Regions from separate parts of the Sporomusa aerivorans genome, predicted to be linked through region 3. Evidence: riboswitches for the same ligand, from Rfam matches in the RefSeq annotation. Region 3 holds a riboswitch; each other region holds the start of a gene.
What was found. A riboswitch is a leader RNA that binds a small molecule or an ion and turns the genes downstream of it on or off. The one in region 3 is predicted to bind cobalamin.
Positions count from the first base shown of each region.

Region 1: linked by a shared signal. The riboswitch ahead of SATMO3_RS07915 (nicotinate-nucleotide--dimethylbenzimidazole phosphoribosyltransferase) and the one ahead of SATMO3_RS05525 (TonB-dependent receptor plug domain-containing protein) in region 3 are both predicted to bind cobalamin.
Region 2: linked by a shared signal. The riboswitch ahead of cbiD (cobalt-precorrin-5B (C(1))-methyltransferase CbiD) and the one ahead of SATMO3_RS05525 (TonB-dependent receptor plug domain-containing protein) in region 3 are both predicted to bind cobalamin.

Region 1 is NZ_CP156926.1:1,753,116-1,756,394, forward strand. It holds gene SATMO3_RS07910 (iron-containing alcohol dehydrogenase) at 1-1,098, opposite strand, end outside; cobalamin riboswitch at 1,385-1,586, shown strand; gene SATMO3_RS07915 (nicotinate-nucleotide--dimethylbenzimidazole phosphoribosyltransferase) at 1,686-2,720, shown strand; gene SATMO3_RS07920 (PocR ligand-binding domain-containing protein) at 2,818-3,279, shown strand, end outside.
Region 2 is NZ_CP156926.1:4,015,393-4,018,671, reverse strand. It holds gene ldhH (L-lactate dehydrogenase (quinone) large subunit LdhH) at 1-815, opposite strand, end outside; gene SATMO3_RS19350 (lactate utilization protein C) at 815-1,432, opposite strand; cobalamin riboswitch at 1,639-1,812, shown strand; gene cbiD (cobalt-precorrin-5B (C(1))-methyltransferase CbiD) at 1,924-3,024, shown strand; gene cbiE (precorrin-6y C5,15-methyltransferase (decarboxylating) subunit CbiE) at 2,997-3,279, shown strand, end outside.
Region 3 is NZ_CP156926.1:1,255,288-1,258,566, reverse strand. It holds gene SATMO3_RS05525 (TonB-dependent receptor plug domain-containing protein) at 1-1,489, opposite strand, end outside; cobalamin riboswitch at 1,699-1,881, opposite strand; cobalamin riboswitch at 1,983-2,165, opposite strand; gene SATMO3_RS05520 (redox-sensing transcriptional repressor Rex) at 2,240-2,899, opposite strand; gene meaB (methylmalonyl Co-A mutase-associated GTPase MeaB) at 3,226-3,279, opposite strand, start outside.

The sequences.
Region 1 (3,279 bases), 500 kb from region 3:
CAGGCAGCAGACGTCTTTAAGCGCATTTTCGGCAAGCTTTGGTATGTCTTCGGCCTTAAAGCCGCGCAATTCCTGGAGTTTCGCCGGTAATCCCAGTTCTTGGTTTAATCCTTTTATGTGGGCGATAAAGCGTTTGGCGCTGGTTTCCGCCGACAAGCCCTGCGTATCAATGTCGGCGGCATGGGCCAGATCGGCGTATTTGGTTACGGCTGCCGGCAGGTTAAATTCCATAACTGCCGGTAACAGGATGGCATTGCACAGTCCGTGCGGCAGATTATAAAAGCCGCCAAGCTGATGCGCCAGGGCATGTACATATCCCAGGCTCGCGTTATTGAAGGCGATTCCCGCCAGGTATTCAGCGTAAACCATGGCTTCTCTGGATCTTAAATCGTTGCCGTCGCAGTAGGCTGTGGCCAGATTGCCGACAATTAGCTCAACAGCTTTTACCGCTTTGCAGTCGGTTACCGGTGTGGCGTTTGTCGACACATAAGCCTCGATGGCATGAGTCAGCGCGTCCATGCCGGTGGCTGCCGTCAGACCAGGCGGCATACCGGTCATAAGTTCGGCGTCGCTGACGGCAATGATGGGAGTGACATGCCAATCGTTAATTGTCATTTTTACATGACGTTCTTCATCGGTGATGACACAGAAGCGGGTCAGCTCGCTGCCTGTACCGGCCGTAGTATTAATGGCGATAAGCGGCGCTGCCCGTTTCTGGGATTTGTTTAAGCCTTCGTAATGAGCGATTTCGCCGCCATTGGTAGCTAAGAGCGCAATAGCTTTGGCGCAGTCGTGAGGCGAGCCGCCGCCAAACGAAATCAAAAAGTCGCAGCCGTTATCCCTGAGGAGTTTTAGCCCGTAATTGACCTGATTCACGGTGGGGTTGGGAGAAACATCTTTGTAGATTATATAAAATATACCTTCCTCGTCAAGTAGTGCCAGGAGTTTGTCAATCAAGCCGGTCTCGACAAGAACCTTATCGCTGACGATCAGCGCTTTGCGAAACAGCATTGGTTTGATGTAACTGGTGATTCGCTCCGTGCAGCCTGTTCCCAGTATACTAATCGGTGTCATAAAATATTCAAAGATCTTTTTCATTGACCACAGCCCCCCTTTTCCTTTAAGTTCTTAAAAACAATAACACCGTTTTTTTATTTATGCAAGATCCCGGACGGCAGTTGGCGCGATGTCGGCAATAAAGTGACAAATCACAACAACTGACAACCATATGGCAGATACCGTAACAGGCTATGTCAGTAAGAGCAAGACCGGGGAAATAGTACTTTTTTGGCCAAATGCTTTAACATCTTGCGACAAGCTCCAAAGTGGTAGACAGCAGAATGCTTTAGGTGTAAAATTGAGCCATCAAAGAAACAACAAATTTAATATATGCCACCATACAGGTGCCTCTTATCAGATAAGAGGAGAATAGGGAAGTTCGGAAGGATTGCTCACAATCCTTAAACGACGCGGTCGCGCCACTGTAATCGGGGAGAAATATCCTACTATGCCACCGGGAACCGGGAAGGCCAGGATGTTTTTATGATCCGTAAGCCAGGAGACCTGCCTGTCTTGGCTGTTATTTACCCCCGCGCCAGGGGTAGTACCGGAAGGACAGGATTTTAAGAAGATAAAACCCTAGCCCTTTTGGGCCAGGGACTTTTTATTTTAAAGGGGGAAATGGCATGAATTATCGGAGTGCAGTAGACGAACTGGTGGATGGTGCAGCAAAACCGGTTAACAGTCTGGGGCTGTTAGAAAAAGTATTTAAAAAAATGTTATTGGCTTGGGGTACGATGCACCCGGAAATTAAACCCTATCATTTGATTTTTGCCGCCGATAACGGAGTTGTGGAAGAAGGCGTTGTTACCTTTCCGGATGAGATCACCTACCTGCAGGCGCAAAACATGGTAGACGGGCGAGCCACTATCAGCTGCTTCTGCACGGCTAATCAGGTGCCTTACTCGGTCATTGACATTGGTATTAAAAATGAAAAACGGGTAGGCATAGACCGGCGGGTGGCAGCCGGCAGCAAGAACTTCATGAAAACCGAAGCCATGACGCGGGACGAATTTGCTAAAGCGTGGCGTATCGGTCAGGAAATGGTGGGGTATGCCGTGGACCAACATGGTGCTAACCTGATTTCCTTTGGGGAAATGGGCATCGGCAATACAACAACTTCGTCGGCTGTGCTCCATGCCATGACCGGTATATTACCCGAATTTGTTGTTGGCTACGGCGCCAGCGGTCCTAACAGCGATGTGCTGAAAAGAAAATGTGTGGTTGTGGCCAAAGGCGTGGAGCGGCACCGCGAAACCTTCAAATGCATTGAAGATATTCTCCGCTGTGTTGGCGGTTTTGATATTGTGGCGATTTGCGCGGGAATGACCGAGTGTGCAAACCGGAAAATTCCGTTTGTGATTGACGGTTTTATTACGGCTGTGGCATTTGCTTGCGCATCCCGTATTCAAAAAGAGGTTGAAAACTTTGGCTTGCCTTCCCATCTTTCCAAGGAACCGGGGATGAGCTATGCCATGATCTTAGGCAATATCCTGGCCGATGATGTTCCTATCCGGGCAAACATGGCCTTGGGAGAAGGGACCGGAGCCATTTTAATGATTGGTATGCTTAAAACCATGGCTTATACCATGTATAATATGGCCAGACTCTCTGATTTCGAATTAAGTAATCCGCAATCAGAGCAATTGGCAGCCATTTAGCGACACTTTTTGACGATTGTCTGCGCGCTTAGGCAGGAATCGGCAGCTGGAACAGCTAAAATAACCTCTTACGAAAGTGTTCGCAGGGGGAAATATAGTGCAAAACTATAAACGGTTTGTTTTGTCGGAAATTGTTAATACCCAGATACTGCAGGAGATTCAGGACAAGTTTTCGGAGACTACAGGCATTTCAGCTGTTGTGGTTGACGCCGATGGCAAACCTGTGACCAGACCCAGCAAATTTACCGAGTTTTGCGATTATGTCCGGTCCTTTCCCATAGGATTAGCCCGCTGCATGGCCTGTGATGACCGGGGTGGCCGCGCCGCCGTGGAAAGACAGCGTCCGGTCGTGTATCACTGCCATGGCGGGCTGACCGATTTCGCCGCGCCCATTATTGTGCAAAACGAGTATGTCGGAGCGTTGCTGGCCGGACAGGTCGTTTTACCGCAGCAGGGGTATGATGCCAAAGAGGAAATGTTTAACCGCTTATTGCCGGCGGGCATGGATACCGCCATTTTGTCAGACTTGTTTGACAAAGTGGCCATTATTCCGGAAAAC
Region 2 (3,279 bases), 2.8 Mb from region 3:
GTCATGGTCATGTAACTGGTCATAAGCTGGCCGGTTGCATTTCGCGGCAAAGTGCGCAGGATGGGAGCAGCGTCTTTTATTGTAGGAATAAGCTTCTCATAGCCAATAATGACAACATGGACGCGCGGCAGGGTAGTGACCAAACGGGCATTGCCTTCGTTGGTTACTAAGCCAATGGCTCCGTTTTCCGCTATGCCGAAATTTGCACCGGATATACCCATATCGGCCTGCAGAAATTCGGTTCGGAGTGCTTTACGGGCTGCCTGGACCATGAAAGGTATATCGGTGGGAATGTCCTGTTTAAGCTCCTTGGAAAAGTAATCTGCAATTTGCTCACGGTTAAGATGAATAGCCGGCATTACCATATGGGACGGCTTATGGCCGGCCAGAGAGATAATCCATTCTCCCAGGTCTGTTTCTTTAACGTGCAGACCGGCTGCCTCCAAATCATGGTTGAGATGAATCTCTTCTGACGCCATGGATTTGGATTTAACAATTCGCTGCACGCCTTTTTCTTTGCAGAGATTGATGAGGTATTCTTTGAGCGCCTTGCCGTCTTTGGCGCGGAATACTTTTGCACCTCGTTTTGCGGCTTCAGACTCAAATTTGTCGGCAAGGCTTTCAATATCGGCGACTGCGCTTATTTTCATTTGTCGGACTTGTTCCCGCAAGGCATCGATATCCGGAACATTTTCGTAAGCTTTGGCTCTGGCTACAGGATAGGCTTCGGCAAAACGGCCTAATGCTCCGCGTAGTATTTCGTCATTTAACTTTTCTTGAATTTCGTTTTTGATATTGCGATTATTAGCCTCCATTATTTGCCACCTCCGTTAACTTCTTCATCAACGGCAATAATGATAAGCCGGCTGGGGCCATGTACGCCGATTGTTAAGACTCGTTCGATATCAGCAGTACGGCTGGGACCGGTTATAAAGCTGATATAACCATGATCATACACCTGGGAGATAACTTCCATGGCTTCTGACACACCCTGCACAACATTACTGCTGCTCATAAACGCAACATGGACAGGCGGCAGCATGGAAACAAGGCGGCTTTCAAAAGCCAAAGCGTCCTGACAGATGCTGCCTGATTCGGCAATGCCAAATTCGACAGCCGAGATGCCAATGTCGGCACTTTCGGCGTGTTCGGCAATATCGGCCTGCTCAGTATACAGGGTAACTCCCAGCTCGGTTAAAGCTGCGTTAATACCTGCGGCCCGCTGCAAGGGGCTGTCGGCAGCGACCACTTTGCGGGCGTTGGTATATTTAACAAGATTAGTGATTACTTCTTTGGCTTCAGCGGCTGTTTTGACACGGAACACTTCGGCTGCAGCGTTTTTAGCTCTGGTTTCGAAGTCAGAGAAAAAATCGGCGCTGCAGGAACAGGCCGCCAATGCCGGCTGCCAGTTCTCACTTACTTTTTTCAACATCGTCACTCCCCTTAATGCAGATGAAATTTAAACGGTATGATGGTCTGACCAGTATATCCTTCGGCAATAAATTCCTAATTCCTCTCGGAATATAACAAAAAACGCAAAATTTACTGAAAAAATTTTGAATTATATAATTTTGATAATCGATGCCGGCTTTGCAGGAATTAGGTTAACTGTATGGAATATTAATACTATTGTAATTGGATAAGTGCAAGGGAATAGGTGCTTCATGCTTAATAGGGAAGCCGGTGTAACACCGGCACGGTCCCGCCACTGTAATGGGGATGCTGCCTAATACGTGCCACTGGGGAATCCGGGAAGGCTTAGGCGGGTGATGATCCAGAGTCAGGAGACCTGCCTGTTCTAACACATACCGTTAGGACCTACGGAAGATAGGCAGGTGTGGGTACAATAATCAGGCAAGTGACATTTTTTGTTTGGTATTATACCCCCTGCTAAAGGGGGTTTTTCTATTGTCTGACAGGCAAATGCGAAAAGGTATCACTACCGGAACTTGTGCGGCTGCCGCTGCTAAGGCGGCCGTTTTAGCCTGGCAGGGTAAAACGGCAACCAAGGTTGAAGTTATTTCGCCACAGGGGACGGTTCTGGTGGCGCCGGTGGCGGAAAGCCGGGCAATTGCCGGTGGCGGTATTGCCTGGATTATTAAAGACGCCGGTGATGATCCGGATATTACCAATGGGGTTAAAATTACTGCTGAGGTTACTATTACCGACGAGCCAGGTGTTGTTATAAAAGCCGGCAGCGGCGTGGGAACTGTAACAAAACCCGGCTTGGCTGTACCGGTAGGTGAGCCGGCGGTCAACCCGGGGCCTCGCCAAATGATAACCAGGGCCGTGTCTGAGTGTCTGCCGGCTGGTAAAGGAGCTATTGTGACTGTTTCTATTCCTGACGGTGAAAAACTGGCCGCCAGAACACTCAATCCCATTCTGGGTATTTCCGGCGGCCTATCCATAATAGGTACAACCGGCATTGTTGAACCTATGTCAGAAGAGGCTTTCAAAAATTCGCTGGTACCGCAGATCAGTGTAGTACAGGCACTTGGGTATCAAGATATTGTATTTGCTCCGGGTAAAATCGGTCAGGATATAGCCATTAACCGTTATGGGTTGCCGGCTGCAGCCGTGGTTCAGACCAGTAATTTTATCGGTCATATGTTAGAGCATGCTGTTAAATATGGTATGCACAGGGTGCTTTTATTTGGACATCTTGGCAAGATCGTCAAAGTATCGGCCGGAATATTTCATACTCATAACCGCATGGCCGATGCCCGTTTAGAAACACTGGCCGCCTATATGGCAGCCTGCGGCGCACCGCAGGCTGCTGTTGCAGAGGTGTTGGGATCAACTACTACTGAGGCGGCCATGCCGATAATTGCCCGTTACAATCTGACAGGTGTGTATAATTTGCTGGCGGAGCGGGCAAGTGAAAGAGCAAAACGCTACGTGTTCGGCGATCTGACTGTAGGAACAGTTATTGTGACTTTGCAGGGAGACATACTGGGGCTTGACCAAACGGCCCGGGAAATTGGAGGCCATTTAGGATGGAATCTAGACATCGAATCGTTATAGTTGGCATTGGTCCCGGTTCGCCGGATTATGTACTGCCTATTGCTAGCCGGACGATTACCGCAGCTAATGTTTTGGTAGGCAGCAAAAGGGCGCTGGACACATTTGCCGCAGAAAGCCAGATTACCAAAATTATTGATAAAGATATTGAAGGTGTGTTGGCTTTTATCAAATGTCAGCTGGCCAGTCAGGATGTAGTAGTCATGGTATCGGGGGATCCGGGATTCTACAGTATGCTGGCGGCTATCAGAAAACAAT
Region 3 (3,279 bases):
GCGTCCACACGCCAGTGGCATTATCCCAGTCAATCGCATCCTTTAACCTGCTTTGGAAATAACTAGCTTTCAGGCTGGTTTTGGCATCCAGTTTTTTATTGATGCCTAACGTTGTCGTATATCCGGTTTCTGGTTTTAAATCCGGATTGCCGACCATATAGCCGCCATATTGTGAAGGCCAATACAAATCATCTGTAGTAGGGGCGTTAAACACCTTGCCCCAGGAAAGATACATGTCTGTATTCTTGTCCATCTGGTAATTCAAGGAAGCCCGCGGCGTCGTTTTTGAGCCGAACATGTTGTAGTGGTCATAGCGCACTCCTGGCGTAAAGACCCATTTATCGTCGATCTGCAGCTGGTCTTCCAGATAAAACGCCTTATTGGTGATTTTCTTATTGTCGTAGAAGCCGGGATATTGCACTTTTACGTCCCGCCATTCGACGCCGCCGGTTAGCAGATTTCGTTCATTCAGCCGCCAGCCATCTTGCCAGGAAATACCCAACTCCTTATTATTATACATGCCGTCGCTCGACCCGGAAGCTTGAAAATTATATTTGTAATAATTCTGATATATCCGCAGGTCAGCTGGTACCTCAGCATTTCTCTTCATATGATAGGTTAAATCCCAGGTATTGGTCAGCGTATCCAGATAGGCGGTTTCATTGTGATTATAATATCCGGGAACTCCGCCAGGCTGTCCCTTATGGTCGTCGGCATGCCCGGCGCTGAAAGTCAGCGACGTGTCGTCCGTCAACTGTTTATCAAGCCGTAACGTCAGGTGCTTCTGGTCATAGGCGCTATTGGGCATATCTTTTACCGTTCCGGTCTTAAAATCCTTATAAGAATAGTAATCCTGCTCTCGTTTTCCGCCTGATAAAAACCAGCTCCAATCGTTGTCGCTGCCCTCTGTCGTGAAATCATAAGTGCGCATCCCCCAGGAGCCTGTTCCCATTTTAACGGAGGACTGCGTTTTCTCACCCTTACGGGTGATGATATTAATTACACCACCTACTGCATCCGAGCCATATAAAGCCGATGCCGCTCCTTTCACAATTTCAATGCGCTCAATATTGCCAAGGGCCGGAAAACTGTTTAAATCGTAAGTGGAACGGGTGCTTGACCCGGCCAGCTTACCTAAATTTGCTCTGCGGCCGTCCACCAGAATCGCAACCCGTTCGTCACCATTCAGCCAGATATACTCCTCGCCTCCGGGAAACCCCTGCTGCGACACAACAACTCCGTCTGCATGCTTTAAAACATCGGTCAGGCTGGTATAATTTCCCCGTTCTATTTCCTCTCGGGTAATCACGGTTACATTGGCCGCAGCTTCAGATACTTTCGTCGGGACCCGGTTGGCGGTTACCACCAACTGGTCCAAAGAAAACTCTTCCTGTTCCTGGGCAAAGACAGGCGGTGTTATCAGCATTGTAGAGGCCACTACAGCCCCCAGCCAACACAAACTGCGTTTCTTTCTTTTACTTTGTTTCACTCAAGCCACGCTCCTTATTTCTATATAATCTTCCTCAGAACAACCAAATTTGAGTCTTTCTTATAGAACCTGTTAGTTCAAAAATTGTATCCTCTGCACAGAAAAACCCCTCTCCATAAGGACCGGAGAGGGGCTTTATATCGGCAAACTGACCAAACTGTCTAAACCGAAATTCGAAACATTAATCCCCTCCTCATCGCTCGTGAGTTCAACGGTAATTATCATCAGGCAGTTCTCCTGGCTCCGGATCAACGCTTGCCCAAACCTTCCCAGAACACTTGTCCCAGTGGTATATCTTGGGTTCGCTCCCCGTTACAGTGGCGGGACCGCGCCGGTTCTTCACCGGTCTTCCCTATTAAGCCCCGTAGGGCACCTGACATAACCATATGCAATTAAGTTAAGTAAAAATAAAAATCCTCTCAGCTAAACGAAATAGCCAAGAGGAATTCATTACAAAGGCAGCTGTAATCCCCTCCTCATCGCTCGTGAGTACAACGGTGATTAGCAGTCAGGCAGTTCTCCTGGCTCCGGATCAACGCTTGCCCAAACCTTCCCGGGATTATCTTCCCAGTGGTATATCTTGGGTTCGCTCCCCATTACAGTGGCGGGACCGCGCCGGTTTTTCACCGGTCTTCCCTATTAAGCCCCGTAGGGCACCTGACTAAAGATATTCAAATTTAGTAAACCCGTTATTTACTACCAATAATAGCACCCGCCGGCAACTATTGTCAAACAAATTTAATTTATATACTAAACTATAGAACGCAAAGCAGCAACCGGGTGAGCCAAATCATAGGAAAGCTGGCTCATCATCGACCCGGCGTTAATCTGAGTCAGGGAAATATTATCAGGCACTCTCACCTGAGCCTGGGTAAAGTTGGCGATACCGATAACACCGGCGACAACAAGCCGGTCGGTTACCGTCTGGGCCTTTTCCGGCGGTACGGCAACCAAGCCAATGCTTATCTTCTTTTCAAATACAACATTCTCTAAATTTTGCAAGGATTCAATGGGTAGACCCAACTCCGGCAGCAACACGCCGTAATTCTGCTCGTTCATATCTAAAACTGCAGCGATGCAGAAACCGGGTGGCAGGAAACTTTGATAATTCAAAGTTAATAGCGGCATTCCCATTCCTACCACTACTGTATTCCAGACAGTAGTGTATCCCAGTATCTGGCCGATCCATTGCAATAAAAAGTCAATCCTGTAACCGACGCCTTTCGTGCCAAACTCACCGAAGCAGGACAAGTCCTTGCGTATTATTGACGAACTTATGCCGGTACGCTGCCCTATCTGGGTGGAAGGACATGTTGTTTCTCCTTCAGCCAGCATTTTTTTCAGGGTATTATAATAAATTGCCATCCTGGCTATAGTCCGCCTTGATATCTCATCTCTCATTTTTTGCATTTTGTCATCTCCTTTTCTTTAGTTATCCAATCCTCCAATTTTTACTTTGCTTATTTATAAGCGGAAAATGCACCAGAATTCAATTTAGTCTAAGCATTACCTGGATATTAAAAGTCTCAAAATGTTGCATCCGGCCGCGAAAATCAAATTAAGCGACCGGATGCCCCTGTCTCACTTGTCCTGGTCTGAATTTGCCATCAGTCATGGGGCAAGCTTATCTATTTTAGGGCTTAAACCTTCTTCCCGCCGCTTCCCCAATAGAAACAGCGTACCTAAAGTCAGTCTCTGCCACGAAACAGGCAATATATGTACTCAAACCGGCATTATCACTCCTGGTTACCCTCATAGGCCTGCAACAATTCCTGAACCGCGCGGGTAGT